DNA from 2 places in the Halobacillus sp. ABA4_118 genome. Region 1 is predicted to be linked to the other one. Evidence: riboswitches for the same ligand, from Rfam matches in the RefSeq annotation. Region 1 holds a riboswitch; the other holds the start of a gene.
The links. A riboswitch is a leader RNA that binds a small molecule or an ion and turns the genes downstream of it on or off. The one in region 1 is predicted to bind lysine.
Positions count from the first base shown of each region.

Region 2: linked by a shared signal. The riboswitch ahead of ACXAGL_RS02280 (Na+/H+ antiporter NhaC family protein) and the one ahead of dapA (4-hydroxy-tetrahydrodipicolinate synthase) in region 1 are both predicted to bind lysine.

Region 1 is NZ_JBSWWS010000001.1:1,303,163-1,319,371, reverse strand. Features, by position in the region: gene ACXAGL_RS06435 (DASH family cryptochrome) at 1-847, opposite strand, end outside; gene ACXAGL_RS06430 (hypothetical protein) at 1,042-1,968, shown strand; gene ACXAGL_RS06425 (hypothetical protein) at 1,993-2,178, opposite strand; gene ACXAGL_RS06420 (hypothetical protein) at 2,298-2,753, shown strand; gene ACXAGL_RS06415 (NUDIX hydrolase) at 2,847-3,473, opposite strand; gene ACXAGL_RS06410 (ABC transporter permease) at 3,539-5,464, opposite strand; gene ACXAGL_RS06405 (ABC transporter ATP-binding protein) at 5,454-6,215, opposite strand; gene ACXAGL_RS06400 (purine/pyrimidine permease) at 6,786-8,084, opposite strand; gene ACXAGL_RS06395 (sensor histidine kinase) at 8,124-9,158, opposite strand; gene ACXAGL_RS06390 (response regulator) at 9,155-9,844, opposite strand; gene ACXAGL_RS06385 (branched-chain amino acid aminotransferase) at 10,057-11,118, shown strand; gene dapA (4-hydroxy-tetrahydrodipicolinate synthase) at 11,169-12,074, opposite strand; lysine riboswitch at 12,196-12,373, opposite strand; gene ACXAGL_RS06375 (MFS transporter) at 12,890-14,146, shown strand; gene ACXAGL_RS06370 (response regulator transcription factor) at 14,250-14,858, opposite strand; gene ACXAGL_RS06365 (ATP-binding protein) at 14,855-15,991, opposite strand; gene desA (Delta(5) desaturase DesA) at 16,078-16,209, opposite strand, start outside.
Region 2 is NZ_JBSWWS010000001.1:427,540-443,748, forward strand. Features, by position in the region: gene ACXAGL_RS02240 (DUF3055 domain-containing protein) at 1-36, shown strand, start outside; gene ACXAGL_RS02245 (cytosolic protein) at 86-376, shown strand; gene ACXAGL_RS02250 (YutD family protein) at 411-686, opposite strand; gene ACXAGL_RS02255 (YhcN/YlaJ family sporulation lipoprotein) at 823-1,446, shown strand; gene ACXAGL_RS02260 (M23 family metallopeptidase) at 1,521-2,465, shown strand; gene ACXAGL_RS02265 (hypothetical protein) at 2,680-2,925, opposite strand; gene ACXAGL_RS02270 (MetS family NSS transporter small subunit) at 3,144-3,242, opposite strand; gene ACXAGL_RS02275 (sodium-dependent transporter) at 3,244-4,770, opposite strand; gene ACXAGL_RS02280 (Na+/H+ antiporter NhaC family protein) at 5,041-6,591, opposite strand; lysine riboswitch at 6,726-6,909, opposite strand; gene yunB (sporulation protein YunB) at 6,964-7,740, opposite strand; gene ACXAGL_RS02290 (bifunctional metallophosphatase/5'-nucleotidase) at 7,903-9,288, opposite strand; gene ACXAGL_RS02295 (sulfite exporter TauE/SafE family protein) at 9,300-10,112, opposite strand; gene sufB (Fe-S cluster assembly protein SufB) at 10,261-11,658, opposite strand; gene sufU (Fe-S cluster assembly sulfur transfer protein SufU) at 11,692-12,135, opposite strand; gene ACXAGL_RS02310 (cysteine desulfurase) at 12,125-13,345, opposite strand; gene sufD (Fe-S cluster assembly protein SufD) at 13,345-14,652, opposite strand; gene sufC (Fe-S cluster assembly ATPase SufC) at 14,671-15,450, opposite strand; gene ACXAGL_RS02325 (YuzK family famiily protein) at 15,690-15,842, opposite strand; gene ACXAGL_RS02330 (carboxymuconolactone decarboxylase family protein) at 16,057-16,209, opposite strand, start outside.

The DNA of each region.
Region 1 (16,209 bases):
AATATAGCATATAGGTCGACTTGTTTTTCGTATGGTTTTTTTCATAGTGCTGGATCTGCTCATACACGACCCGCGGGGACAAATTGCCGTTCGCCAGATATGGAGAAAATTTAGAGGAATCGTCTTCTAGAAGCATCCCGTTTCTCGTTTCCTTATAAACCCGGAGGCGGTCCTTAGTAAAGATGTAGTCCCGGAGCCGTTGTTTAGCCGCTGTCGATCCGCCATGGTATCGCGGCTCTTTCCACTCGTTCTCCAGGCCTGAGGCAGCTACGTCCGGAATCTTCCCTTCCTCCATCCTATTTGGAAGCTCCACTTTCACAGCTGCTTGAGGTGGAGCGATCGCTCTAGGCGGCGTCACCCCATTTTTTTCGATTCTTTTTCTGAACTGGGAAAACGTATCCGGCACATCCCGGGTGGAAAATGGCAGGTCTTCCGGCGGAAACAGGTTATGTCCGTGATCGACGTAAAAAGGTACGCCGGGCAGAGCCTTTCGAACTCCTCTTTCGGTCTGCTGCTCTTCCGTTGCGATTTCTTCATGAAGGTACACACCGTTAATAGTCAAATCATCGGAAAGCTCGAGGAAAGCTTCTGCTGGGTCCTTATACCTAATCAAAAGCGGGACGTTCAGTTCAGCGAGATTCGTCCGCAGGTCCTCCAGACTCTCCTGGATAAATTGTGCCCGGTGACGCCCGGTTTTTTTAAAACCATAGGAAAGATCCCTGTATTCATATGGATCGAAAATATAAAGTGCGATGACCGGATGCCCTGCTGTGACAGCTCTAGTCAAGGGTTTATGGTCGTGGACACGCAGGTCATTCCGGAACCAGACAATCGAATAGGTGCTCATCGTCATTCTCTCCCTTTTTCTCCTAGTGTACCCTGTGGAGGACGCTTGTTCACACTTTTCATCGGTTGGATGTGTCTTTATTCGACAACATCGGGTATAGTTAAAATAGACCATTCAACGAAAGAGTACATCATCTATATTTTGTTGTGTACGGCCTGGGAGGGTAGCGGACACACGATAGGGGAGAGGAAGAAATGGAGCGTTTTCGTAAAAAATGGATGCAGAAGTCTGCAGTAATATTGACGGCGTTCACTTTGTTCACAGCAGGAGCATCGGCTGCAATTCCTCATCAGGTAGAGGCGAAAAGCTGGAAACAGGAAGTTCATACAGAGGAAGGAAAATACCCGGATCTCATCGTATACGGAGTCTACAAGGATTTGAAGCAGGAGACCCGGGGCCCACTCTCGTATAAAGAAACCAAAGCTTCTATCGATAAGATGAGCAAATCGGAAGTTATGGACCATTATCTGGATCGAAATAACCGCAGGGTCACGCCTTATACATTGATGAGAGTAGTGGATGCTGTGTACGGCATAGATCTTCAGGCTATATCTGATCTGGGGGTTGGAAAGCAGACAGCCACCTATTCAGATGATGTCCTGGACCGCATCAGGAAAACGGCATCCCCTTGGGAACTGAGCGATGAGCGGATTGCGAAGCTTTCGAAAGTCCGCGTGATGCAGTTGTACTGGCTGTCATTTGAAGAAAGACTGACGGCCGAGGAACGGTATACGATGATCAATGAAATCTTTGGAGTGAATTTAGTAGGCATTGCAGGATTGGAAGGAACGGGAGTTGCCCTTTTCTCAAAAAATCAGTGGATTTCGCAGTATGATACGGACTTATTCATTGTAGAGACCGGCAGTGACGATGTGGATGTGTGGGTATATCCGACAGAGTATTTCAAGCAGCAGACGGGCCTTGAAGAAAATCCAGAGGAATTGAACAATCGTTTGACCAAGCTGGGCTTCTCCTATAGTGAAGAAAAAGGCGCCTTTTATTACACTGATCCGAACGGTGAATCGGTTCCGGATGCTTTCAAGGGACAGACGCTTGGAACCATCATTGGATTCATCCAGGAAAAGTATAAAGATCTTTTAGAAACAGAAAACGCTGCGTGAGACCGCAGCGTTTTTTTGTATGCTTTATTCCAGGTTCCACAACTTTTGCTGCACAGGATCGTCAGGATCAATGAAGATCGTACCATGCTCGTCAGGCTTCAGGCGTGTTTCGTAGAGGCCTTTTCCGGTTAATGCCTTCAATGTTTCGCTCTGTCTTTTTTCAACAGCCCGCAGGCGTTCGATTTGCATCCACATCTCTTCTTCTGTCACATCATCGCCTCCTGTTCCTTTATGGTAACATCAGATTTCACTCTATGTTTTTCTAACCCTATGATGGTAAAAATGGAAATTCAAATGTTATCCTGATTATGGAAAAGGAGGAGGAGCTTTTGAAAAACATAATTCGATGGCTGGCAGCGCCGATAGCTGTTCTCATGATCTTTGGTATTCAGCTGACGCTTGAATATAGTTCTTATCACGTTCCGTTTGGTGTAGGGATGGAGGAGGAAACCGTTGAAAAATATAATTGGAGGGGGGAGGTTGTTGAAACAGCCCCGCTTCCATCTGAGAATGTTTCCCACAACGGCACTCTTATTGTAGAAATGGAATTGAAAGAGGCGTTTGGACTTCTCATTTCAATCATCGCAGCTTTTCCTTTATTCCTGCTGATGGATGTTGTTCTTAAACGTCTTGGTATTCAGAGTACCGGGTTATTGCCGAAGAGGTGGGAGAATGTAATCAAATGGGGATCGATCGCCTTTCTATTCGTTCTGTTGATGTTTACGTTCTTTATGTTCCAGGAGGCTGTTGAAGAAGGACGGTCCTTTTTTGATGCTTTACCATAATACATAAGACCTGTGCAGCCAGCTTTTAACCCTATATCTAAAGCCTGTCCTGTGATCAAACCTTGATCACAGGACAGGCTTTTCCTTTTGAATTTACTGTTTCTTTTTCAACACGTCAACAAAGTGGGCGAGGATTCTTGCGGTCATTCCCCAGATCACCTTGTCTCCATATTGATAAAAATATTCTTCCATCTGACGCGTGCGCCAATTGTAATTTTCACCACCCGGGATGAGCTCGTAGGGGAAGTTTTCCGCCGGCTGGGCCTCGAAATGGACGTAGTGGATTTCCGGATCCTGGTCCATAAAGAAGGAAAGCGGAACGGTAAAGAGCTCCTTCACTTCATCCGGATTCTTTTCAAAGGCACTTTCGTCGGTATTCAAGTACCCTGCAAAAGCGTAGACAATCATTCCGAACGGGGAGACGAGATAGTCGAGCGGATGGACGTCGGACAGTTGTCCGCGGCGGATGCCTAATTCTTCCTCCGTTTCCCGGATGGCGGCCTGACGTGCAGAAGAATCATCTGGATCGATTTTTCCGCCTGGGAAACAGATCTCTCCGGGCTGGCGCCTTAGTGTATTGGCCCGTACCTCGAACAGAACGTGGATGTCTCCATCCTTTTCCATGAGCGGCAGAAGGACAGAGAATTTACGGAACTGTTCGTGACCGAGCACAGAAGGCTGGTGTTGTTTCATTTGATCGAGTATATGTTTCGAATTCATCGTTTCACCTCATGCCTTTACTATACCAGACCGCACCGTCCGGGAGGAAAAGAGCCGCTCGACAATTACAGCGCTTCTTTGATCACCTTTTTGTAATATAAGACAGAAAGGAGACCGAAGATGGAATATAAAGCTGTGTAGACGCCCATCACCATCAGCATTGGTGTCCAGATTTCATTACCGAAAAAGAACCAGCCGGACTTCACGGCGAAGTAGCTGTGCAGCAGACCGATCAAGAGCGGCACCCCGAAGTTGAAGAGCTGTTTGCCTTGAATGCCGCGCAGAAGATCGCCCCTTGTAAAGCCGAGCTTCCGCAGTACCGTATAGCTTTCCTTTTCGTCTTCCCCTTCATCCATCTGTTTGAAGTAGAGGATGCAGCCGGAGGTGATGAGAAAGGTGAGTCCTAAAAAGGCGACGATAAACATGACGGCCCCCATGTTCTGTTTCTGGGAGGTTTCCACGTACCATTGGGACCGGTGCTCGAAACTTTCTGTTAAACCGGCTTCCTCAAACAATTGAAAAGCTGCTTCATTCCTGCTGTCATCCTCCAGATTAATCCCGGTATAAATAGAAGGTTCCAGCTGCTCTTTCATGTCCATAAACTGTTCCTCGGACACGACGCCGATCGGCAGACCGCCGGCGGTGTAATAGGAGGAAATCACATAGTCTTCCCGCAGTCCTTGATAGGAAAGATCCACGGCGTCATTCTCAGACAGCCATTCCACTTTTCCATCGCCCTTTAAGGAAATATAGGACTGCATAATATCGTTGTAGCCGGTCATGATCATGCTTCCTCTTTCCAAGTCGAGCTCAGGCACGGCGGTTTCACTGATGACAGGAATGGTTGTATTTTCTGCGTTGAAATTCATATCCTCGAGGTCCACATCCAGAATATCCTCCACATTGAATTTCGCCTGCAGCACCTCCACCTGTCTGTAGGAATGGTCAAAACCTTCTTCCTCCAATGTATCGGAAAAGGCCATCGCTTTTTCTTCGTTGGTGATGGCAAAATCATCAGGAGCATTATTTTCCGCAAGGCTTTCCGCTGAGTACAGTGAAATATAGCTCAGTGCCAGCAGTCCAATAGCAAGGGCGGAAACGGTCGTAATCACGGTGAGCAGGAAGGCATTGGATTTCATCCGGAACATCATCGAAGACAGCGAAAGCACTTCGTTGATGTTCATATAGCCGGCTTTCCGTTTTCTAAGCAGGTTGCTGACAAAGCGCACAGAACCCTTGTAGAAAAAGTAGGTGCCGATGATCGTGGATGCCAGAATGAACGTCATGGCGATAAACAGCCCGTTGATCGAGGTAATATCCCCTTCAAACAGCTGTGTGGACACATAATAGCCCGAAGCAATCATTCCTATGCCGAGCACTCCCATGATGTGTTCCCACACGGAGAGTTTTTTCACTTTACCCTGCGTGCTCGAGGTAACACGGAAAAGGGAGAGGATGGACTGCTTCCGAATAAAGATGTACATCGTCGCCATAATGAGCAGGAAGATGCCCGCAAATACGATCACCGTCTGGGCAAGGGCCGCCATGGAGAAGTGCAGGTCGGCCACTTCATCAACATTGACAATCTTAAAAAAGCCCATGAGAATCAGCTTGGAAATCGCAAACCCGATAAAAATGCCGGCCGCCATCGATCCGAAGTAGATAATTAGATTCTCTACCACCAACAGCCGGAAAATCCGGTTTTTCGTCATGCCGATCAGCTGGAACAGTCCGATTTCCTGACTGCGCCGTTTCACGAATAAAGCATTGGCATAAAGGAGGAAAACGGCCACGATGGCAATCAATAGAACCGAAGCGACCATCAATCCTGCACTTCCTTTCACAGATCCGTCCTGACTCATCGCCGGGTCGTACTGAAGGGTCACGAAGGAAAAGTAAAGGGCGACGGAAAAGACGAGGGCGAAAACGTATAAGTAATAGTTCTTGATATTCTTTTTCAAATTTCGGAGGATCAGCTGATTAATGCTCATAGCTTACACCACCCAATACACCCTGGGTTTTCATGATGTCCTTCAAAAATGCCTCCCGCGTCTGTCCACCTTTATTCAACTGGGTGTAGATCTGCCCGTCGCGGATGAAGATGACGCGGCTGCTGTAGCTCGCAGCTACCGGGTCGTGCGTGACCATCGCTATGGTGGCTTCCCGTGTGTCATTCAGGCCGCTCAATTTGCCCAGCAGATCGGATGCGGACTTGGAATCCAATGCCCCTGTCGGCTCATCGGCAAAAATGATGCTCGGTTCATGGATGAAGGCCCGCGCCGCTGAAGTCCGCTGCTTCTGTCCACCTGATATTTCGTTCGGGTACTTGTTTTGGACATCCTCGATGCCAAGTTCTTCGGCAAGCGCGTTGAATTTCCGCTGCGCCTCTTTACGATCCGTTTTCGAAATGGAAAGCGGAAGCAGAATGTTTTCCTTCACCGTCAGTGTGTCCAACAGGTTGTATTCCTGAAAAATGAACCCGAGATGATGCTTTCTGAACTCTGCCAGCTGTTTGTCCTTTTGTCCGGTAATTTCCTGCCCGTTGATCACGATCGATCCGTGACTGACCCGGTCAATAGAAGAGAGGACGTTCAACAAGGTCGTTTTCCCGGAACCCGATGCGCCCATGATGGTGACAAACTCCCCTTTATCAATCGTGACATCGATGCCTTCCAGAACGTGCTGCTTCATAAATTTGTTTCCATAGCTCTTATGGATTTTTCTTGCTTCTAATAAACTCATTCATTCAACCTCCTTTTTCATCTGACTTCATTGTACGTTTACCGGGGACGTGTTTCCTTCGATTCAGCTAACAAAAGAGGGGGTGGAAGTGACACTTTTGTCACATGGCTTTCATTTAATAAGAGCTCTCCCGATAGGTTTGGAAAAAGCAGACCAGGGTTCACCTTAGAAGCTTAAATGAGGTTCAAGTCACGTTCGTACGTCGACTTTGGAGGTGCAGAATAACTCAGGGTTTTACATGAATGGTCCTTTTGTTTCGTTAAAAAGTACCCCTGGGGTTATGAACAAAGTCTATAATCCCAATGATACCTGCTGTAATGAGTAATAGAGCCAAAGCGATGAAAATCATCCGGGTGATCTTGTACGACCATTTTTCCGATTTAAAATCTCTTATCCCTTGTAAAGGGAAAAAGAGTAAACACAACCCGGACAAGAGTGTAAAAATAAACATGAACGATCCGCTCCCTATTCATGTGGCGCTAGTCTATACGATGCGGCTCTTCTATACGTTTCACGAGGAGGAGAATCCATAAAAAAGTATCCTTCTACCATCAGGTAGAAGGATAGCGGTTAGTTCTTAGGACGCCACAGCTGTTCCATGGCAATGACAAGGGCGGTACCGACGAGCAGACCGTTGCTCATTAAGTTCTGCACAAGCGCAGGCATCGCAGAAAACACTTCCGCCGGAAGAAACATCGTCCCCATCCCGAAAAGGTAGGCAATGCCGACGATGGTAATCTTTCTGGAATCCAGAGGCTCCAGCGTGAAGTTGTTAATCGCGATTCCCACAAGCTGGACGAATGTCGCCATAAGCGCCGCGTTGGCAACCGAGGAGGGGATGCTTGAAATCACCCGTGTCACCGGCGGAAAAAAGGCTGTAAACAACAGCAGGATGGCAGCGTAGATGAACGGGTTTTTCCGCTTCTGCCCGGTAATGGCGATAAAACCTGCGGACGTAGCTCCCGGGACGTTGGCGACGGTTGCCATGCCGCCGGCAATCATCGTATTGATTCCGGAAAACATCGTTCCTCTGTCGACCTGGACGCCGTTATTTTCTTTACCTTCTCCTACTGTCTGTTTCACTGCTGTAATGGAGGCGACGATATTCGAAATCGAAATGACAGCTGTAATGAACGCCATCGGCAGCAGGCTCCACTCCAGCGTTGGTAGACCGAAAGCGAATAGCTCGGGAACTGAAAATACTGGCATCTCCGCTTCCGTCATCTGCCCGCCGAGAATCAGGCGGTGAATGACCCAGCCGATCACAATGCCGATGAAAACGGCATAGCTGCTCAGCCATCCTCTGGCAAACGTCGATAATCCGAGCACAATAAAGAACGTCAGAAAGGCAAGGACTGCGGTCGTTCCCTGGATTGTTCCACTGTCTCCCTGCAGCCCGAGCATCCCTTTCAGCAGCGTTCCACTCAGCTGTACGGTCAAGAACAGGAAGAATGCCCCTGTCACAAGAGGGGTGAAGATCGGCAGGATTTTCTGCGACACTTTAAACGCCCCAAACAGGAACAAAAAACCGCCTGTCATGATCATCGTCATCTCCAGCGCCTGAAGTGTTCCTGTATAACTGCCGCCTGCTTCTGCACCGGTCATGGCCATAACGGTAAAGATACTGACCCAGATGCCTGCGGGAATTTCCATGATCGGCAGACGGTGGCCGAACAGCCCTTGAAGCATGGAAGCGATCCCAACGGTGAAGAAGGTCCGCTGGATCAATCCGGCGGTTTCTATGTAGTCTAATTGATAAATCGATCCGATCACAATCGGCAGCGCAACCGCATTAGCAAGCAGAAAGACGAACCATTGGATGGTTTCAAGCAGGCTGGCTGCCGGACTGGTTTGATTCAATGTTAACACTCCCTCAAAAAACAGTGGTAAAGAATAACTATGAGTGTATCACTTTCTATCCTGTTGTGGGGGACGATCCGGGCGGTTCCTGATCTTGGTGAACGTATTCGGTTCCGGGAACCAAAGCGTGAACATGGATCCCAGGCCGGGTTCCGATTGAACATCCAATTCAATGTTCAACGGGCGGCGGATGCGGTCAACGAGGTAAAGGCCCATCCCCGATGCTGCTTCAGTTTGGTGAGCGGTTGTTGACGTGAACCCTTTTTCGAAAATGCGTGGTCTGTCCTGTGCTGCTATGCCCCGCCCTTGATCAGCAACCGTAAGAAAAGATCGGCCACTCTTTCTGCCGCTTGTTACCGTAATGTCTGAGGAAGGGCTGTATTTAATGGCGTTCGATAGCAATTGACGGATCATAAAGGAGAGCCATTTCGCATCGGTCAGAACAGATTTCTGATCCAGCTCAAGGTCAAAGCCGATGCCTTTCTGCATGCACCACGATTTCAAGGTTTTAATTTCACTGAACAATAAAGGCTCGAGCGCGGTTTCTTCTATGTATAAGTCATTTTCAATAAAAGGGATCCGCTTCCGGTGCAGCTGCTGGTCGAGCAGAAGATGGATCCGCATCCATTCATAGGTCAGACGCGAGCGCAGCGGGTAGTCTTCAATCCCTTCGATCATCAGCTTCATCGCAGTCATCGGCGTTTTCACTTCATGGATCCATCCGAGCAGGTCATCTTTTTCCTCCTGCAGAAGATCCTGATGATGGGCAGCTTCCTTTTTCAATCGTTCCAGCTGCTCACGGATGCTCGTTTCAATGACGGACTCCAAGGGACTCTCAGCTTCAGGAATCGTGGTCAGATCAAGGTCATTGTCCCGCTCCACCAACTGCTTGTAAAACCGGGTCTCCTTCTGGAAACGGAGGAGCAGAAACAAGCTGAAAATGATCAGCGATAAAAATACGTAATACGTAACGGCACGGAATGGGAGGGACGAGTCGAGGTATCCAATAAGGAGGGCAAGCATTTGAAGGGACATGAACAGAAGAATCCAGCTCAGCTTTTCCCGCATATAGGTGAAAATCATGAGCCTGCCTCGTCTCTGGCTGTATACCCTTGCCCGACTTTTGTTTCGATGACGTGTTCCAGACCGATCTCATTCAGCCGTCTGCGCAGCCGGTTCACATTGACTGTGAGTGTATTGTCACTCACGAAGCGTTCATCCTCCCACAGCTTTTGAATGATTTCCTCACGGGAGACCACTTTGTTCTTTTTTTCGAGCAGCTGCTTTAAAATGAAACTTTCATTTTTCGTTAAATCAATGGACGTATCGTTTGCCGTCACCCGGCCCCGCTCAAAGTCCACCGTTGCGCCAAACCACGTCTGCAGTTCAGAGGCGTGGGTGTTGTAGTTGTAGACACGTCGGAGAATGGCCTGGATTTTAGCGATCAATACTTCAAAGTGGAACGGTTTCTGTACAAAATCATCGGCTCCAAGATTCATCGACATGACCATATCCGTCGGGTGATCCCTGGAGGAAAGAAAGATGATGGGGACGTTGGAATGCTCCCGGATCATCCGGCACCAGTGGAAGCCATCGAACTTCGGGAGCTGGATATCGATGATCACAAGCTGCGGTTCAACGGACGTGAATACTTCCATCACCCGGCTGAAATCCTGCACCCCGTGGACCGCATACGACCACTGGGACAGCCTTTCCTGCATTTCCTGAAACAATGTCCGGTCATCTTCAATCAACAGTACATCAAACACATCGATCCCTCCGTTTTTCCGTTATTTACCTTTTGCTATTATAGCAGACAAGCGAGGGATTCCCTATTGTACTTTTGTAACGCGTGACCGCGGTGAATTTTTTGAACATTTCAGCATCTTCCTCTTTCATTTGTTTGAAGGAGGGCGTACAATGAGTACTAATATTTCCGCCTGTGATGGCAGGTGAAACCAATCGAAAAGGAGTCTTATCTATGTCCCTACCAATCGTCGAAGCCGCCTATAAAAAGGAGAAACCCGAAACGGAGCAGATTCCTTTTGGAAGAACGTTCACGGATCATATGTTTGTAATGGATTATGAAGAAGGGAAGGGCTGGCACGAGCCGCGCATCGTTCCTTACGAGCCGCTGACGCTTGATCCGGCCGCCATGATCTTCCATTACGGGCAGACTGTATTTGAAGGATTGAAAGCTTACCGTACAGACGACGGACGTGTCCTGCTGTTCCGTCCGGAAAAGAACTTTGAGCGCCTGAACCTATCCGGTGACCGTCTGAGCATCCCACCTGTCGATGAAGACGAGGTGCTGGGCTACTTGAAGGAGCTTGTCGCTCTGGAAAAGGACTGGGTACCGGAATTTGAGGGAACTTCGCTATACATCCGTCCGTTCATCATCGCTACGGAACCGAGCCTCGCTGTTGCTCCGTCCAAAACGTATAAGCTCATGATCATCATGTCACCGGTCGGTCCGTACTTCTCCGGAGGAATCAAGCCGGTTACCATTAATGTGGAAGACCAGTTCACAAGAGCCGTCAAAGGCGGAACCGGAATGGCTAAAACCGCCGGTAACTATTCGTCCGGCTATCAGGCCCAGGCGAAGGCAGCGAAGGAAGGCAATGCTGACGTCCTTTGGCTGGATGGTGTGGAAAAGCGCTACATTGAAGAAGTCGGCAGCATGAACATCTTCTTTAAAATCGATGGGGAAATTGTGACCCCTGCCCTGAGCGGAAGCATTCTGCAGGGGATTACACGAACATCAATCATTGAAGTACTGAAAGAATGGGACATTCCAGTGACCGAACGCCGCATCTCTATTGAAGAGTTGTATGAAGCGTATGAACAGGGAAAACTGGAGGAAGCGTTCGGAACTGGAACAGCGGCCGTCATTTCTCCCGTCGGTGAGTTGAACTGGCTTGGGAAGAAAATGGTGATCAACGACCACGAAATCGGTGCGCTTTCCCAGGAGCTGTATGATACGATTACAGGCATTCAGCGTGGAAGAAAAGAAGACAGCTTCGGCTGGACCATCGAAGTATAAGAAAGCAGAAAAAGGCTGCCGGGAAAATGTTCCCGGCAGCCTTTTTTCTGTCAACCGACCATATGGGCTTTTGGTGCTTCTTTAGGCTGAAGACTGTTGTAGGTCTCCATGACGCGGGCGGTCTCTTCTTCCGTTAAGGGAAGGAGCGGGAGGCGGACGCCTCCGGTATGAACGCCCATTTCATTCAACACCGCCTTGACCGGGGAGGGACTCGGCGCTGAGAAAACAGCGTGCATGACAGGGAGAAGCTTTTGATGAAGACGCGCGGCAAATGGGGCGTCTCCTTCTCTGAAACTCTGAATCATCTGCTGCATCTCATTCCCGATGATATGGGAGGAGACGGAGACGATGCCGGTTCCTCCGATGGCGACAAACGGAAGGGTGTTGGAATCTTCCCCGCTGTATACCGAAAAGTCACGGTCTGTTTCACGGATGATTTCCGCCGCGGCTTCCAGGTCACCGCTCGCTTCTTTTACGGAAACGATGTTGTCAATCTCAGAAAGGCGGATAATCGTTTCCGGGTCCATGTTGACGACACTGCGTCCCGGAATGTTGTACAGCATGACCGGAAGGGAAGTGGCTGCGGCAATTTTTGAGAAGTGCTGGTACAGTCCTTCCTGTGTCGGCTTGTTGTAATAAGGAGTCACAAGCATGATGGCATCCACGCCTGTCTGTTCGGCTTTTTTCGTCAATTCAATGGATGCGCGGGTGTTATTGGATCCTGTACCGGCAATGACCGGGACGCGGCCGTTTACAACTTCTACCACGTGTTCAAACAGCTGGAGTTTTTCATCCGTTGTCAGTGTCGGGGATTCACCGGTCGTCCCGCCGACAACCAGGCCGTCACTGCCGTTCTCGATCAAGTGGTTGACTAAAGCTCCCGTTGCTTCCAGGTCCATATTCTCGTCGTTGTCAAAAGGGGTCACCATCGCTGTCAGTACTTGCCCGAAGTTCATTAACCTCACACCTTTTCTTGTATTTTGTACGTTCGAGGTCGTGAGGGCCATACGGCAGTAAAATCAAAAACGACAGCATCAAGGGCTTCGATGCTGCCGTAGAAACTTTTATACCGTTCCTGCGTAAGATAGCCCTCCATATAGTTTCCTATATGACAGTTCTGTGCCTGTTGAGCATCAGACCCAGCTTCAGGACCATGAGAGTCCGTACACTTCGGCAATTTCCCCTTTCCGCATGCATCCATGGATCTCATTCTCCTCCACATGCGTACTCTTGTCATTGCACCTCTATCCTTACTTCAAATGAAATTTGAAATAAGAAACTATTTAGTTAATAAAAATAGTACCAAAATTAACGCCTGCTTACAACAGGGAAGTGCTAAAATCATGCTATTCGACAAAAATGGTCGCCAGGCACCGATGTCCGACTCATCTTTTTTATAAAGCTCTGTTAAAGTCTGTTGTTGATATTTTAAACGATTACTAAATCGTCTCCGTCTGGAATTAAGGGTCCGGTCCGTTGTTTACTCAGAGCATGGGATGGCAGGGAAAACCGTCCGCTTTCCGCGGGGAACGAAGTTTGAGGAGGCTCACGGTACCCCGCGGAAAGGGAGTCATTCCCAAGGCCGCCTCCTACAAATCCCATGACAGAAAGGGGTGATAGGAGCTCACATGTTAAATAACAACACCAAGCAATAACAGAGCCTTTTATAAAATCCGTCTGCAGGCGGAGGAAGAATCCATCCCGGGCACATCGAGAAGGACATGGATATTCCTTACACTTAAAGGAACTTACAAAAAAGGTGGGGGTAGTCATGTCCGGTTCATCCATTACCGTTTCTAAAGATACACCGTTGGCAGAACAGCGTTCCATTTTTCGAAATAGAAATTTTCTCCTGTTATGGGGAGCGGCCTTGTTGTCCAGTTTCGGTATTTCGTTCTTTTTATTTACTCAAAGCTGGTATGTCGTCCATGAGCTTCGTCTGGAAGCTTCGCTCGGTGTGCTGTACGTGGCAGCAAGTATTCCACGGCTGGTCTTTATGATTGTCAGTGGAACAATCGCCGACCGGTTCAGCCGGACGAAACTGATGTTCCTGTCCGATTTCACGCGGGGGGTGCTGTTAACAGGACTCGTCTGCTGGTATTTCTTCGGGGACATCAGTCTTTGGACATTCGTCGGCTTTGCGTTTGCTTTTGGTATTTTAGATGCGTTCTTCTGGGCAGCAGAGGGGGCGGTTCTACCGTCAATCATTTCCAGGGATCAATTGACCCGTGGAAATTCAGTGATTCAAATGACGAACCAGACGTCGTTCATTCTAGCGCCTATGGTGGCAGGCATTCTCGTTTCCTTTGGCAGTTATGCGCTCGTATTCACGGTCACCGCTGGGATGCTGTTTACCGGAAGTCTGTTTATTTTTCTTATGAAGGTGGAGGAAGAGAAGAAAGCCGGAGAGAAGGAGGAAGCGTTCTGGGACTCTTTCAAGGCAGGCGTGCGCTACGTCAAAAACTCGCGTGTGCTTTCCTTGATTATTGGAATGAGCATTTTATTGAATCTGTTCATGGTCGGGCCGATGACGATGGGGCTGCCTCTCTTTGTGAAGCAGCGTCTGAATGGCACGGCCCTTGACTTCAGCTTTCTTGAGGCAGGTCTGGCAGTGGGAATGCTGCTCGGATCTGTAGTCATCGGTATCCTTAATTTGAAAAGAAGAAGAGGGAAAACGAGTCTCACCGCCCTCATGGCTGCCGGAGCCGCTTTTTTCGCTTTAAGCTTCACAGAAGGGGTATGGTTCAGCCTTGGGTGCCTCGTCGTCTTCGGATGTTGTCTCTCTATCTGCAACATCCCGGTCATCTCTGTGCTTCAAAGTTTCATTGAAGAAAAAATGATGGGCAGGGTGATGGGTCTTGTTTCGCTTGCATCGATGGGTCTCGTTCCAGTGAGCTACGGCGTGACCTCTCTTATACTGGCGGCAGGAGTGCCGATCCATCAAATCATGGCCGGGGGATCTGTACTTGTTACGCTGTATGTCCTCTTTGTCTATGTGCGCTTCAGGGAGCTTCGCGAACTGGACTGAAGTTCTCTCTATTAAAAAAAGGGGGAATCCTCCGGTATGCAGAAGACCACCCTCTTTTTTACATATATCTGTATACAGACACTGGTGACGCCGGTTCTCGTCGTCAGCGCTGTCCTTTGTACCAGCCTTTCTCCTTGAATATGGAAATCGCTTCAATCCGGTTGGAAACCTCCAGCTTCTCCAGAATGACAGATACATAGTTCCGGACGGTTCCGGGGGTAATGAACAAAGCTTTAGATATGTCCTTCGTATTTCGGCCGTCCGCCATCAGCTGCATCACTTCCCGCTCCCGTTCTGTGAGCGGGTTTTGATCGGCGAAGGCAAGGTCGACGAGCTCAGGGTCGAAGATGCGCTGTCCGGCTGTAATTTTACGTATGGCTGTTGCCAGGTCTTCACTTGGACTGTCTTTCAACAAATAGCCGCTGACGCCTGCTCTTCTGGCACGGTCAAAATAACCGGGACGGGCAAAAGTCGTCAGGATGATCACTTTGCAGGGCTCCTCATACAACTCTTCCGCGGCATCCAGCCCATCTTTGACCGGCATCTCAATATCCATGATGCAGATATCCGGTTTCAGACGGCGGACGAGGCTGCAGGCTTCTTCACCGTTGGAAGCCTGGCCGACGACTTCCATGTCCTCTTCTAAATCAAGCAGCGCCCCGAGTGCACCGAGCAGCATGCGCTGATCCTCGGCAATGACAATTTGAATCATAAGAGTTCCTCCTTTTTCCCTTGCTGAATGACTGTGGGAATGTGCAGGGTCAGTTTCGTTCCCTGGTCACTTTCCAAATCAAGCCGTCCATTTACAAACTCCAGTCGTTCCCGCATTCCCTGCAGGCCGTGGCCCTGGAACGGGTCCATCGTTTCCGGAAGGCCGATGCCGTCATCTTCGATGGTGACCGTCAACTCCATGGCAGAGGCTGCAATCTGGACGTGACAATGGGTGGCCCGGCTGTGTTTGACGATATTGGTGGCGGCTTCCTTCAAGCACATGCTGAGAACATTTTCCGTTAAGGCAGGGATGGAAGTATTCCCGAGGTTGCCTTCATAGGTGAACTTCATTTCCGCAGCTTCGATGATCTGCTGCACCCGGATCAGTTCATCTTTCAATTTCATTCCCCGCATGTTGGAAACCATCTCCCGGACCTCCTTGAGAGCGTTGCGGGCGGTTTGCTGGATATCCTCCACTTCTTTCTGCGCTTTGTCCGGCTTGGCCGTCATCAGCTTGGCGGCGAGGTCACTTTTCAATCCGATCATGGACAGTTTCTGCCCGAGTGTGTCGTGGAGGTCACGGGCAATTCGTTCCCGCTCTTCAATCACCATAAGCTGGGAAATCCGCTGGTTGGCGTCCTCCAGCTTATTTTCAAGATCCTGCTGCTGGTTGCGGTAACGGACAGTGAAAGGCAGCAGGATCACCCCGATGACGGTAATGATGATAAATGGAAGGTTCGGAAAAATCGAATCCAGCTGCTGCACGAAAGTGTAGGCGATCGTTGCAAGTGTAAGAGTCAGGTGAACAATATATAAAGAAAGAAACCCTCCGAAGTGACGGATGTTCCCGATGAAAAAAGCCAGGAACAAGGAAAAGTAAATGTAGCCGAACAACAAGGTCATTCCAAGACTGATCGCCATCTCAACGCTGACCCACAGATAAACGAGACGGCTGTCCGATACGAATGAAAACCGATAGGCCAGAAAGAAAATGAAGACGAGAAGAAGTCCGGTCAAAATTTCGTAAATGGAAGATGCCCGGAAGATAAAGAAAAACGGCAGGATACAAAAGATGATCCAGACGTATATGCTGAGTCCTGTGTTTTTTGGGATAATATGATACCACTTCTGCATGAACGCTACCTCCTGTGTCTAGCATATGGGAAATTCGGGCGGCTGTCATGAAGGAAAAAGCCCATTCTCAACGAATGGGCTTTGAATCAACTTTCATTCTGCACGCGGCTGGAAACCGCTGCACTTGCTTTCTTCTTCAAGAGCGGCTGGACTTCCCTGAACGTCCGGAACGTTTTGTTCTCGGTGTCATAGAGCCGGAATTTGATGGACTCAAGACT
Region 2 (16,209 bases), 880 kb from region 1:
GAAGAGCTCAGAAACTATCTTCCATATCTCCTGTAGCATAAATCCGTTCCTTACGCTCACTCTAAGCCTAAGGAGGTCGAATAAGATGAATGACAAGAAAAAGAAAGATTATTCCGATTTTGCCAACGTGGAAGCCCAGCGGAACTATCTGGTCCCGGAACAGCTTCCGGAAGGAGCCTATGGATCCCCCCGGAATAAGCATGAGCCTGTTTCCAATGAGAAAAGTTCCCCATGGACAAATAAGCAGAGGTATTACAGTGCGTTTAATTACGAGTACAAGTCCCTTCATGAAGATCTGCCCCGTCAGGAGGATGGAGCCCATCCCCTGCACGATGAATCAAACGCTGATATTAAACCCTCCCAGGAAGATCATTAAAAAAACCGGCGTGTGTTATGTAAACACGCCGGTTTTACTGTCGGATCCGCTTAAGAACAAAATAAGCACAGCCAAAATTGCAGTATTCATATAAGTAATCTTCCAAAGTGCTGATTTTCGTATCGAAGGTCGCCTTGGAATTCTGATCGTCGTAAAATCCCTTCAGACGGAGCTGACCATATCCCCAGTCCCCTACGATAAAATCATATTTATTCAATATGTCGCTGAAGCGGCCTTCCACTTCTTCCTGCTGAAAGCCCTCCTGGTGATTCTCCAGGATATCAAACGTTTTACCTGAAATTTCAATCACATCCATCACCTCTATCTACCCATTAGTGTATCACATTTTTCCAACAGGAAGGAAACGTCCTGAAAAAATGAACAGGTATGTTTCCAACAAAAGTGCCCACTATAAAAATACACCCATATGGCAAGGAGGATCTATGATGAAGCTTAAACAAATGGCTGCCACTCTTCTCCTCTGCGGTCTTCTAGCCGGATGCCAGGAGACGAAGGAAGAAGAAGCTCAACAGTTGATGGACGGTGATACGCTCAGCGGAAATGCTATGGACGGATACAATACCGAACCGAAAGACGGCCAGGTCGGCTATGTGCGCTTCGAGAAAAACCAGCTGGACCAGGACGAGGAAAGAAACCGTCAGATTAAAGTGAACAGAGAACAGATGGCGGATATGATTTCCCGCATGATTTTACGATACGAGCAGTTTGATGACGTAGCCACAGCTGTAACGGACAACGAAGTGCTTGTTGCCTATAAGCGTGCGGATGACACCGATAGACAAACAGCCGCCGACATGGTTCAGAAAACCGCCTATTCCCTTGTCCCGAGTTTTTACCACGTTTATGTGTCCGATAATCCAGCTTCCTTTGGAGATGTCCAAAGTCTGAGCAACTCCACCGTCTATGATGAAGGATATAACAGTACCATCAGCAGTATCATTAAAAAAATGAAGCAGTCCCCTCAAGGAAAAGTGGATGAAACCAATCCAAATCAGCCGAATATAGGGCCAAATACGAATACAGAAGCAGAGACCGGGATGGAAAATTAGCCTCCCGAATTTACCATTCATACCTGAAGATTCTTTGTTCATCCTAAGAGTATCAATTTGTTGTAGGTGAGAATATGAAAGGTACAGCACTCGTGACAGGAATCTTGATGGCCGTTCTCTCTTTTTCAACTGGAGCTGTCCATGCAGAACCAGATGAAAAAGAAAGCCAGGAGCGGATGGCCCTTTATAAAAAAACTTCAGCCGTTACCGATATCCCATGGGAATATCTGGCAGCTGTCGACCAGTATGAACGCCAGGTACACGATGATCCTGATGAAGGCCGGGTTACAGCTATCGAATTTGATCCCATGTTCTGGTCAGGCTCCGCTGACGCTTTCCCTTCTGCCGTCTCCCCTGATGGATGGGGGTCAGACGGCAATGGAGATGAAAAAGCAGACATCCATAACGATGAGGACGTACTATGGTCGCTCGGCCGGTATATAAAATCGTTCGGAACCACAGAAGATGATATCAAGATTGCATTATTTCAATACTACAAGCGGGATTTAACCGTTCAGACGATTATGCATTCCGCCGAAGTATTCCGCACGTTCAAAACGGTGCATTTAACGAACCGTGATTTCCCTCTTCCTAAACAGTACAACTACAGTTACCGGAGCACATGGGGAGATGCGCGGGGATTTGGTGGACGGAGGATTCATGAAGGAACCGATATCTTTGCCGGCTACGGAGTTCCTGTCAAATCCACGACGTACGGCGTCGTCGAAATGAAGGGATGGAATACGTATGGAGGCTGGCGCATTGGAATTCGTGATATTTACAACATTTATCACTATTACGCCCACCTGCAGAACTTTTCCAAAGAGATTAAAGTCGGCGACGTCGTTCAGCCTGGCGATGTTATCGGAGCCGTTGGTGCTTCGGGTTACGGGCCGCCGGGCACGTCCGGTAAGTTTCCACCGCATCTGCACTACGGGATGTACCAGGATAATGGGAAGAATGAATGGTCCTTCGACCCCTATCCGTTCTTAAGACGATGGGAACGGATGGCAGAATAAAAAAAGCCCATCTTGTGGATGACCATGTTCCGTTTATCGGTGGATGCTTGCCGCGGGCACAGCCTCAGCTAACTTGGACAGGAAAACCATCTGTCCAAGTGGATCTTCGTCTCGTGCTTTTCCCGCAGGCGTCACCACCGAACACTCCACTTCATCTGATCAAATGATGAGCTGAAAAGAAGAACGCCCTTCATTCAATGGAAGGGCGTTCTTTTCAAATTAAAGAAATAACGAGTGCTGCCAAGAAAAACAAACTCAAACCAAGAGAGGCAATAGCATCAATCTTATGGCCTTCACTTTGTCGGAAACTTGCCCTACCCAACGGAATGACAATGAAAAAGGCAAAAAGAATTGGTGGAGATAAAACTATATCAGTGATAAATACTAAAAGTAAATAAATTAAACATAGTGTTGTGAACCCTATATGAATGGGCTTCATTATTCGCTCAATCTTATTCAATATGACCCCCCTACAAAAGTTATAATCAAATGCGATATTATTTTAAAAGAAAAATCAGAAAAGCGCAAACATTAGTTAATAGGGAGCCAGGCAGCATAACGAAAAAAAACTTGGATACCTTTATCTGCGGAAAGGGAATGATCACACTTCTTGAAAGGGCAAGTGAAACGCTCGATCATGGCACAAACTAAAAGGCGCCGCAGATGCGGCGCCTTTGATTATTTAGCTTTTTTCACAGCGTTCGTAATGCTCGCTGCCAGACCTCCCCAGATGACAACCATTCCGATAACCATGGTAATTACTGCACCTGCTGTCATGTCAGCTTACCTCCTTTTTTTCCTCTTCGAAAGCTTTGGCGTTCCAGCGTTTAAACATCATCAACACTCCGACAATGAGGGCGAACGCTGCCACAAACCAGCCACCGAAAAGAATGAACCCATCTGCGTATCCTTCGTAGTTTCCTGTTTCTGTGTCGAACTCTTTCGCCAGGTTCGTTTTAAACAGGTCGAACATCATATATCCAAGTACGAGTGGTGTAATAAGTCCAAGGGACACTTTCCACCATGTTCCGAGACGGATATCGGATATTTCATTAGCGTGCGACTGAAAATCATTGAGCTTACGAAGGAACCAGGCAATGACTACGACTTCGACAAGCCCGACGAAAGCGACACCAAACTGGTTGATGAAATAGTCAGCAGCATCCAGGAAGAACAATCCGCCCTGCGTAGCAAACAACAGAGAGATAACGGCTGCTGTTCCGCCGCCGAAAGCGACTGCCTTCGTTCTGGAAATTCCAAATTTCTCGCTGATCCCGGCTACGTATGTCTCCGAAATGGAAATCAAGGAAGACAATCCGGCCAGCACGAGTGAAAGGAAGAACAAAAATCCGAACAATCCATTCAATGCTGGAAATTCATTAATGATCTGTGGGAAGACAACAAAGGCAAGTCCCACCCCGCCGCTAACGACTTCGTTTACAGGCACTCCACTCTGGGAAGCCATGAAGCCAAGGGCAGCGAATACTCCGATACCAGCAAGCAGTTCAAAACCTGAATTACTGAAACCGGCAATAAACGCGTTATTTGTAATATCCGATTTTTTCGGAAGGTAACTGGAATAAGTAATCATAATAGCAAAAGCAATAGAAAGACTGAAGAAAATCTGTCCATAGGCGGCGACCCATACCGAACTGTCCATAATCGCTGAGAAATTCGGTTCGAAGAAAGCCTGCAGCCCCTGTGCTGCTCCCGGAAGTGTAAGGGCTCGTATAACAATGATCATGAAAAGGACGACAAGTGTAGGAATGAAGATTTTGTTCGCAGTCTCAATTCCCTTTTTAACTCCCTTGAATAGAACTCCAAGTGTAATCGCCCACACAATAAGCAGAGGAATCAGTACACCGGGGACGAGGCTTCCGGTCTCGCCGGGATTCACAGATAACTGAAGGTAGTCACTGAACAAAAAGCCTTCGGTATCATCACCCCATGATAAATTGAACGAAAACACACTGTATGAAATGGCCCAGCCGATAATGACCGCATAATAAGTGGAAATAACAAACGCGACCAGCACACCCCACCAGCCGATCCACTCTGCTTTTCTGCTCATCCGGAAAAAGGACAACGGTGCAGATCCACGGTACTTATGACCGATGGTAAACTCCATGATCAATAGAGGAATACCTGCGGTTAGAAGAGCGAACAAGTAAGGAATAAAAAATGCTCCTCCTCCATTTTCATAAGCAACAGCTGGAAAACGCCAAATGTTCCCCAAACCAATGGCAGAACCTACGGCTGCCAGGATAAATCCGGCACGTGTACCCCATTGTGCGCGATTTTCCATGTGAAAGACCTCCCTGAGAGGAACGGTGATAAATGTCCCTCATTTTTTATTTTTCTGATTATTCTGTTTTAAATTATAACGGCAGCGCATAGGCTTGTCAAAATATTTTTAAAATTTTCAGAAAATACCAGATCAGGAAGTCTTAGGACTTAGGAATGAAATAGACAGAGGCATGCTTTCTCTGCCTTTCAGCTTGTAAAGAGATAATAAATAAAGAGGAGGAACTCCTGTTTAACAGAAGTTCCCCCTCTTTTCAACTCATCATTTTTTCTATCTTTTTTCGGGATTCAGTTTGTGAATGACCAGAGCTGTGATGAGAACAATGATAAGGGACAGCAGCAGCGGCACCCAAACCTGTCCTGTAAGGCCCAGCACAACATAACCGACCGAGGCAGCCACAGCTGCAATGATGGCATATGGCAGCTGGGTCAATACGTGATCAATGTGGTTGGCTCCCGCTCCTGTGGACGAAAGGATCGTCGTATCGGAAATCGGTGAACAGTGATCACCGAACACAGAACCAGCGAGAACGGCTGAAAGGGCTGGAAGAAGGAATGCTGGATCGGTGACAGCAGCAATTTCTCCAGCAATCGGAAGCATAATTCCGAAAGTTCCCCAGGACGTTCCTGTAGATAAGGCCATAAAACCGGATAACAGGAAGATGATCAGCGGAAGATAGGCGATGTTCACATCCGCCTGACTGAACTGCTGGGCGAGATATTCCCCTGTCTGCAGGCGGCTGATAATGTCGCCGATCATCCAGGCAGCAATCAGAATGTAGATCGCCGGCAGCATCGCTTTAAACCCTTGTAGAAATACGTGCAGCAAACCGGATTTCGGTGACGGCTGCCCGACATATAAAAGCAGGGCTGTGACTACGGAAATGATCCCTCCGGCAAACAAGGAAATGTTTACGTTTGTGTTAGCAAAGATGGAAAGGATATCCGCGGTTCCTTCTGAACTTTGAATTCCTGTATAAACCATCATGCCCACTGTACCGATGATCAACGTTACAATCGGCCAGATTAAGTGGGAAATCTTCCCGTTGTCATGCTCCTTGAATTCATTATTCAAGTCGCCGGGCACATCCCCTCTATCCGGGTTGTGAAGCTCGCCTGTATCCTTGGCTCTGTTTTCGTGCGTTTTCATCGGACCAATATCCAGACGCAGATAAATCGTCAAAAATACAAGAAGCAGTGCTGCAAATACATAGAAGTTTGCCGGGATCATAAGAACAAAAGCTTCAAAAGCCTGATAGTTCGAAATCTCATTGGCTGCAAGAATGCTTCCAATCGTTCCGATAATATAAGCTCCCCAGCTGGATATCGGTGATATGACCGTAATCGGCGCTGAAGTGGAGTCTATATAGTAGGCCAGTTTGGCTCTGGATACTTTATAGCGGTCTGTTACAGGACGTGCGACCTGTCCGACTGCAAGAGCATTAAAGTAGTCATCAATAAAAATGATGATACCTAGAATGGACGGAACGAGCTTGGCCCCTTTTCTCGTCCGGATCCTTTCAACAGCCCATTTACCGAAAGCGCGGCTGCCTCCGGAGGCCGTCATAAAGGCTGTGGCGACTCCGAGCAGAAATAAAAAGGACAAGAGATACAGATTCCCTGTGTTTAACGCCCCTTCGCTGACGAAAATACCGGCAAATATAGACCAGATCAAGCCCAGACCTGCTCCAATATCCATTTGTGTGAGCATGAATGCTCCGACGATAATCCCTATCCCAAGGGACAAGATGACGCGCCTTGTGACTAAGACAAGGATAAGCATAAGTATTGCTGGAACTAAAGAAAAGATGGTTCCTTCCATGTGTTTCCCCTCCGTATATCTTGATGTTACGGGAATGGAAGGCTACTGGTGGGTATAAAATGAGGAATAAAATAAAAAAACAATGACAGAAAATAATCCATCACTGTCTGCAGACAACTTGATTATCCTCCATTTCGATCAGTAGCGCCCCATGCACCCAAAAGCATGCATGACAGTGTATGCCTTCTTCAGGTATACACCAGCGTGTCAAAACTTGACGTGTTCAGCCACACTTCGGCAGGCCTTCCCTTTCACTAATGATCCCGGCTTGTCAAACTCCCATCAGCTACTCATGATGCCTGCGCCTCTACCTCACCGATCTGATAAGGTCACGCATATTCAGTTCTTTGGTATTGTATCAGTGACCGGCCATTATTGCAAGGGCTCCATAGGAAGGGAGAACGAAGGGTTCCCGCCGTCACCTCCGGACATGCCTCCGAAATATTCCGGTACTTCCCCGAGAATCGTAGCCTGGTCGATTGGAATATTGTTGGTGACGACCGTCGTTTCTGTGGAAAAAGGGATGACGATTCGAACATTTACCTCAAAGTGGATGGTCAATTCAAACAAGGCGGCATTGATTCCGTATTCCGTCATTTCAATATCCACTTCAGACTGAACATCTCCAATGACACGCAGCTGTACAGGCACCTTGGGTCCAAGGTTGGCAAGCAGACTGTTGTTGGTAGCCATCCCAATCGGAAGTTCAATGAGTGTTGCGGGCTGTTCCCCCTGCTCTTCCGGAGTCCGATCCGGGTCGAGGTCCGGTTCCAGTGTCGTATCTTCCATCGGCAGTTCACCAAGCTCCATCCGCTTCAAGAAATTTTGGACCCTGATGGTTGTATCCCGGAGAGCTCGGTTGACAAGCACAGAGTTCCATCCCATATAAACGACATTTCCCTGATCATCTTTTTCCATCTTAACCAAGTCATTAAATTGCAGGTCTTCTGCAATCTGTTTGCTTACAGCTTCATTAATGGCATCTCTTGCCAGCTGCTGGGCTTTTGTTTCAGCAATCTCGACCAGCGCCGGCGTCACCCCTCTGTTGATATACCAGAGACTCAGCACCGTGAAAAGGGCGAAAAACAACAGGCTGATGACAATCCGCCTGCCTATGGTGGATCGTTTAGTCACTCGGTTTTTAGGCATACAGGCACCCTCCCCCTCTATATATATGAAGAGCGCCCTTTCTCTAATCACCAAAGATAGTCCCTTTCGCAGAAATACAGGATATCTTTATACATCTCATACAGCACAGGAAGACAATAAAATAATCCCCCTGCCGCTTTCTTTCCCGGCAGGGGGATCATTTTATTTTTTCAGTTCTTTTTTCAGTAAATCCCTTAAGAGTTCCGGCATAAAATACTGCTTCGTTTCTGCATAAGCAATTTCCGGGAAGAAACGACCGAACGTAAATGTGTCTGCTGTAGCAAAGCTGTACGTCTGATCGTATTCCACAGGCTTGCCTTTGTACAGCACTTGAACGACACGCTCTTCTCCGTCCTCATCCAGCCTTCGTTCAATATCAACGCCGGCAAAAACCATTCTGCCTATAACTTCTCCTCTGAAACCGAACCCTTTCAGACGGATTTCCGTCAGCTTCTTCGTATGAGCCGCCCGGATGACTTCAAGAAGTTCATCTCCTCTTAACTCCACCCTGCATGGATTCATCGGATGCGGACAGATCCGGTGAACGTCCTCATACGTAATATCCCCGGCCGGCAGATGGTCAAGAAGAACGCCAGCATTCAACATGGCTATATCAGATGAAGTCCATGTGCGGAGCTGCTCCGTAAGTCTGGACATAAGCGGACTGTCCTGGAACCAGGCAATATGCATCGGCTCTTTCAAATAGGCTACAGGGGTTTCCAGACGGCGTACAGCCTCCCCGCGGATCCACCTTAAGTATTCGGTCACCTGATCGTCTTTTCTCATCTGCTCTGTAGGGACCGCATAAGCTTCTTTCCTGGTGATTTCACCGGCCTCGCAGTCCCATTCCAACAGCACCTCCCCGAGATGGGTGCCGTGCTTCCCAGCGGCTGTCAACAGCGTACCGTCTACATGCTCGCCGTTTTGAAAAAGGTGATGCGTGTGGCCTCCGATAATGAGATCAATTCCATTGTACCTTCGTGCGATCTCTTCATCTTCATTGATCCCGAGGTGGGATAATAGAACGACGATGTCTGCTTTTTCCTTCACTTCCGGCAGCAGCTTATCCAGCCAGTCATATGGTGAATGGACGTCCCAGCCAAGTTTCTGATAAAAGGCTTGGAAAGGGGCCGTCAAACCAATGACGGCTACCTTCGTGCCTCGGCTGGAGTGGAGGATATGATACGGTTTGAGCCATTCCGGTGCAGGAGATTCCAAACACTCCAGGTTGGCACAGACCACGTGAAAGTCCGCTTCGTCATAGAGTTTATGAAGGTCCTCTTTGGCAAGTGTAATCCCTTCGTTATTTCCAAGGGTCGCTACGGAATAACCAGCCTGATTCAATAGGTCAACGTTTCCCTTGCCCATCAATCCTTCGGTTATAGGATGAAAACGGTCGACGTGATCGCCGTTATCCAACAGCCAGTAGTCTTCCCCTTTTTGATCATGGATTTTTTTCTTCTCTCGAAAATAGCCGACAATCTGGGGCCAATTCTCAAAGTGACTATGAAGATCACTTGTATAGTATACGTGCAGTTTTTCCTTCATCATCAGTCTCCTCACCCTAACCCTTGCCAGATTAAGCGTATCCCTATCATAATCAGCAGAATCCTTAAGAACCATTCCACTGCTTTCCCGTTCAGGTGACGGTTGATTTCAGCTCCAAGCATCCCTCCTGCATAGGCCCCTGGAATAAACCAGAGCGTGACGCCCCAGTCCACATGCCCCATTGCAACGTGGGTGGCTGAACTCGTGATGCTGGCAAAGAAAATCATAAACATCGATGTAGCCGTCGCGATATGCGGGGGAATATTCAACAGCAGAATCATCGCAGGCACCATCAAAGAACCGCCGCCGATGCCGAGCAGACCCGAGAGCATGCCAACAGCAAAAGACAAGGACAGCCCGAGCCATACAGGCATTTGATAAGTGTACGTTTGTCCATTTATTGTTCTCTCTCTTTTAATCCCGCTTGTGAACAACGGTGTGCCCGGTGGTCTCCTCGGAATAAAAAACAAGAGAGAAACGAGTATCATTACAATCCCAAAAAACAAAGAGAACCCGTCTGTTTTAAAAAATTGATTCAGCCAGGAACCGAAGATGCCTCCAGGAATACTTCCATATAAAAAGATAAAGCCGATTTTTTTATCCACCCGGTTATGCCGGATATACGAAATCGTCGACGACATACCGGTGAAAATCATAACGACCAGTGAAACTCCAACGATGGACTGGGGGCTCACCCAGTCAAAGGCTGGAAGATGATCGGCCAAAAAGAGGAGCACAGGCACTAAAATAACACCGCCGCCGAGGCCGGCGATGCTCCCCACTAAAGCCGTCACAACACCAATCAAAAACATTAAAAGAAACATAAGGGACCTTCCTCAACTCATTATAGATAATATTATAGTATCATGTTTTCTATTCATAAAACATCCTGCCCGCTTCTGCTTCTCCATTCTGTGTCTGCCCACAAAAAAAAGCCGCACAGATCGGGATCTGTGCGGCTTCTGTATTCGATTAACCGATGGAACCTTCCATTTCAAATTTGATCAGGCGGTTCATCTCAACGGCATATTCCATTGGAAGTTCTTTCGTGAATGGCTCGATGAAGCCCATCACGATCATTTCTGTTGCTTCCTCTTCAGAAACACCACGGCTCATCAAGTAGAACAGCTGCTCTTCAGAAACTTTGGAAACTTTCGCTTCGTGCTCAAGAGAGATGTTCTCGTTCATGATTTCGTTGTATGGAATCGTATCTGACGTAGATTCGTTATCCATAATGAGCGTATCACACTCAACGTTGGAACGAGCGCCTTCGGCTTTACGGCCGAACTGCACGATTCCGCGGTAGGTTACTTTACCACCATGCTTGGAGATGGATTTGGAAACGATGGTCGATGACGTATTCGGCGCCAGGTGGTGCATTTTCGCACCGGCATCCTGGTGCTGGCCTTTACCAGCAAGAGCGATGGACAACGTCATACCGCGGGCTCCTTCTCCTTTAAGAAGGACAGCTGGATATTTCATCGTCAACTTGGAACCGAGGTTCCCGTCGACCCATTCCATCGTTGCATTGGACTCAGCAACCGCACGCTTCGTAACAAGGTTGTAGACGTTGTTGGCCCAGTTCTGGATCGTTGTATAACGGCAGTACGCATTATCCTTAACGAAAATTTCAACGACCGCACTGTGCAGGGAACTGGACGAATACGTTGGAGCTGTACAGCCTTCTACATAGTGGACAGAAGAACCTTCGTCAGCAATGATCAGCGTACGCTCGAACTGTCCCATGTTTTCAGAGTTGATACGGAAATAGGCTTGAAGCGGCGTTTCCACCTTCGTATTTTTCGGAACATAGATGAAAGAACCACCGGACCAGACCGCAGAGTTCAACGCTGAGAATTTGTTGTCGGATGGAGGAATGACTTTACCGAAATATTCTTTGAAAAGGTCCTCGTTTTCTTTAAGAGCTGAATCGGTATCCTTAAAGATTACACCCATATCTTCCAGGTCTTTCTCCATGTTGTGATAAACCACTTCGGATTCATACTGGGCAGATACACCGGCAAGGTATTTCTGCTCCGCTTCCGGAATTCCAAGACGGTCGAACGTATTCTTGATTTCTTCCGGAACTTCATCCCACGAACGCTCGGAACGTTCGGATGGTTTTACGTAATACGTAATATCATCAAAGTTCAGTTCCTGGAGGTCGCCACCCCACTGTGGCATCGGCATTTTATAAAACTGCTCAAGAGACTTCAGGCGGAAATCAAGCATCCACTTCGGCTCTTCTTTATAATTAGAAATTTGTTCAACGACTTCCTTCGTCAAACCTTTCTGTGTACGGAAAATGGATACGTCTTTTTCGTGGAAACCATATTGGTACTCTCCCACTTCTGGCGCTTTTTTGGCCATGGTACATACCTCCTTTTGGTATTGGCAAAAGCTTTAGTCCTGCTTCTCTTCTCCGACACCTTTTTCCATGGCTTTCCATGCCAGTGTCGCACATTTGATGCGTGCCGGGAACTTGGCTACTCCCTGAAGGGCTTCAATATCGCCAAGGTCAAGGCCGTCTTCATCAATGTCTTTCCCCTGCATAAGGTCGGAAAACAGCTCGGACATCTTTAGTGCTTCATCAACGGGTCTGCCTTTAATCGCCTGCGTCATCATGGATGCGGAGGAAAGGCTGATGGAACAGCCTTCTCCGTCAAACTTCGCTTCCTGGACCAATCCGTCCTCCACTTGCAGGTAAACCTGTATCCGGTCCCCGCAGGTCGGATTGTTCATATCTACGACCATTGGATTTCCTTCAATGGAGCCACGATTGCGCGGGTTTTTATAATGATCCATAATGACTTGACGGTAAAGGGTATCTAGGTTATTAAAAGACATCGCCAAAATACTCCTTTGTTGTTTGTAATCCAGCGACAAGTCGGTCTATATCTTCTTCTGTGTTGTAGAGATAAAAACTTGCTCTGGCCGTAGCCGAGACGTTCAGCCAGCGCATCAGCGGCTGGGCACAGTGATGTCCCGCACGTACAGCCACCCCTTCAGCGTCAAGCACGGTTGCGAGATCGTGAGGGTGGACATCGCCGAGATTGAACGTTACAAGACCGGCACGATGTTCAGGACCGAAAATCTTCATATCGTCCATCTTGTTCATTTCCTGAACCGCATAGGCAGCCAGTTTTTCTTCATGCCTGCGAATGTTATCCAGTCCGATGTCTGAAAGGAAGTCGATCGCTGCGCCAAGACCAACAGCGCCTGCAATGATCGGCGTACCCCCTTCAAATTTCCACGGAAGCTCTTTCCACGTGGAATCATACAGGTTAACAAAATCGATCATCTCACCACCGAATTCAACCGGCTCCATATCATTCAACAAGGCTTTCTTACCGTAGAGAACACCAATGCCGGTCGGACCGCACATTTTGTGGCCGCTGAAGGCGTAAAAGTCAGCATCCAGGTCCTGGACGTCGATGCTCATATGAGGGACACTCTGAGCTCCGTCCACGAGCATGACTGCACCTTTACGGTGGGCGATTTCAGCCACTTCCTTCACCGGGTTGATCGTACCAAGTACGTTGGATACATGCATCATTGCTACAATTTTCGTTTTGTCGGTAATCGCTGCTTCTGCATCTTCCAAACGAACGGTTCCATCGGGCTGCATCGGAATATACTTGAGGACAGCGCCTGTTTCTTTGACGACCTGCTGCCACGGGATGATGTTGCTGTGGTGCTCCATCTGAGTAATGACGACTTCGTCACCTTCAGAAAGGTTCGCACGGCCGTAGCTTGATGCTACCGTATTGATCGCTGTCGTTGTACCACGTGTGAAAATGACTTCCTGTGTACTGGAAGCATTTATGAAGCGGCGGACTTTTTCGCGGGCACCTTCATATTCGTCTGTTGCTTTCGTTCCCAGTGTATGAACACCTCTGTGAACGTTGGAATTGTATCCGCGGTAGTATTCATCAAGCTTCTCAATCACCTGAAGGGGTTTTTGGGAAGTCGCGGAGGAATCCAGGTACACGAGCGGATGCCCATTCACTTCCTGTTGAAGGATTGGGAACTGTTCGCGTACAGCTTTTACATCCATTAATAGACTTTCCTTTCAATTACCTGTCTAAGCTGGCGTTTTACCGCCTCTACAGGCAATTGATTTACCACAGGTGCCAGGAATCCGTGAATAATCAAACGCTCCGCTTCAAAGCGAGAGATTCCACGGCTCATTAGATAATAAAGCTGGATTGGATCCACACGGCCGACAGAAGCAGCGTGACCAGCGGTAACGTCATCTTCATCAATAAGAAGGATCGGGTTCGCATCACCACGTGCATCTTTGCTGAGCATCAGTACACGGGACTCCTGCTCGGCATTGGATTTACTGGCGCCGTGTTCGATTTTTCCGATTCCGTTAAAGATTGCAGAGGCTTTGTCCTTCATAACTCCGTGCTGAAGGATATATCCATCCGACCCTTTTCCGAAATGGGTGATATTCGCTGTAAAGTTCTGCTTCTGCGCTCCACGGCCGATGGCTACTGTTTTCGCATTGGAATGGGAGTTGTCACCGATCAAATGCGTGATGTTTTCAGAAACGGTATCTCCTTCATTCATCTGGCCGAGAGCCCATTCGATCACTGCATCACGATAGGCTACACCGCGGCGGTTCGCATAAACTGTCGTTCCGGCTTCGAAGTTATCCACCGCACCGAAGGAAACCTTCGCTCCGTCTTTAGCGATCACTTCTGCCACAATGTTGGAAGAAGTTTTTTCTTCTTTATTGTGGGAAATATAGTTCTCCACATACGTAACAGAACTGTTTTCCTCTGCCACAACAAGAATGTGGTTAACGAGAGAGGCTTTAGGATCCTCCTGCCAGAAAATCGCCTGAATCGGTTCTTCGATCTGAACGTTCTTTGGAACATAAAGGAAAATCCCGCCGTTCACTAGAGCCGCATGCAGCGCAGTCAAACGGTGTTCGTCCACGTGCACCGCATCATTCATGAAATACTTTTCAACGAGATCGCTGTGCTCACGGACAGCTGTCAGCATGTCTGTAAAGATGACACCCTTGTCCTTCAGCTGCTGTTCAATCGCTGCATAGGCAACGGTATGGTTACGCTGAATTACAAGGTTCTGCTGTTCTTTTTCCTGATCTAAAAAGTCCTTGATTTCAACTGGAAGATCGTCAAGGTTTTCAATCTTATCACTCGTTACGTGATGATCGAATTCCGTGAAGTTCCATTTGGATATATTGGTTTTATCTGGTTTTGGTAATGGAAGAGATTCTGATTTCTCCAGAGCACTTAGACGAAGGTTCTTCATCCATTCAGGTTCCTGAAGACCCTGGGAAAAGTTTGTAACATACTCTTTGTCGTATGGTAGTGTGACTTCTACTGTCATGGTTACCCTCCTATCTTATTACGCGTTGACCGTTTCGTCTTCGATGCCAAGCTCCTGCTTGATCCAGTCGTATCCTTCTTCTTCAAGGCGCTGGGAAAGCTCCGGACCACCGGACTTCACAATACGACCCTGCATCATCACGTGTACTTTATCAGGAGTGATGTAGTTCAATAGACGCTGGTAGTGAGTGATGATCAGGCAGCCGAAGGAGTCGTTGCGCATTTCGTTGATCCCTTTGGAAACGACTTTAAGAGCATCAATATCCAGGCCGGAATCAATCTCATCCAGGATGGCAATCGCCGGTTGAATCATCATCAGCTGCAGAATTTCGTTACGTTTTTTCTCACCACCGGAGAAACCTTCGTTCAAGTAACGCTGAGCCATGTTCTTATCCATTTCAAGTGTATCCATCGTGTTGTCCATCTCTTTAATGAATTTCATAAGAGAGATTTCATCACCTTCTTCACGGTGAGCGTTAATGGAAGAACGCAGGAAGTCGGAGTTGGTTACACCGCTGATTTCACTCGGGTACTGCATGGCCAGGAACAAGCCGGCTTTCGCACGCTCGTCTACTTCCATCTCCAGTACGTTTTCACCATCAAGGATGATTTCACCTTTGGTTACTTCATACTTCGGATGACCCATGATTGCAGAGGACAACGTGGACTTACCTGTTCCGTTTGGTCCCATAACTGCGTGGAATTCACCGCCGTTGATTGTTAAGTTTACACCTTTAAGGATTTCCTGACCTTCAATCTCTACGTGAAGATCTTTAATTTCTAATGTTGATCCTGCCATAATGTATACCTCCAGTATCTATTATTATCGAATGTCCAGTCAGACTGAAAACAAACATTCATTCTCAATTTATTCTCATTATAATCTTAAATCATTTTTTATTTGTAATCAACTTTTTCCCACTGGTAAAAGGAGAGGGAAACCTGGACATTGATACATGTTCATTCTCACTTTCCTACATTAGTATAACATGAAAAAATCAGGTGACTAAAGCCACCTGATTGATTCGTTCCTAAACATTATCTATGCAATTGACGGTCCACCTGGGCATGCATTTTCTGAGTTTGTTCGAATTCACGCTGACGCTTTTGTTCTACTTCCAGCCGAGTGTCCAGTCTACGGCTGTACTCCGCATAACTCGTATTGTGAGCCTGATGCATAGCCTTTTCCATTTCAGCGGTGAAATTCAACTGCAGATGGTCATTAATAACGAATCAACCCTTTCAGATTATTTACACAATTTAGGTTACCACAAATCTTTACCCTGTATAAAATCTTCTGAAACCGCATTTTCATTCATATGCGGACCCGCGGACCGATGTAAGCGTTTAATAATTGCATTTCCATTTAATACATTACTTTTTCTTTAATTTTCTAATAATTCAATTAGTTAACGTTGTTCGTTAAATCACTGTAGGCGTCCTGGACAAGGGTAACAGCTTGACTGAGAGCTGCTCCGCCTCCAAAAGCTGCGGCGACTCCACAAGCTTCCATGATCTCTCTTTCCGAAGCTCCCTGATCGACACAGCCTTTGGTGTG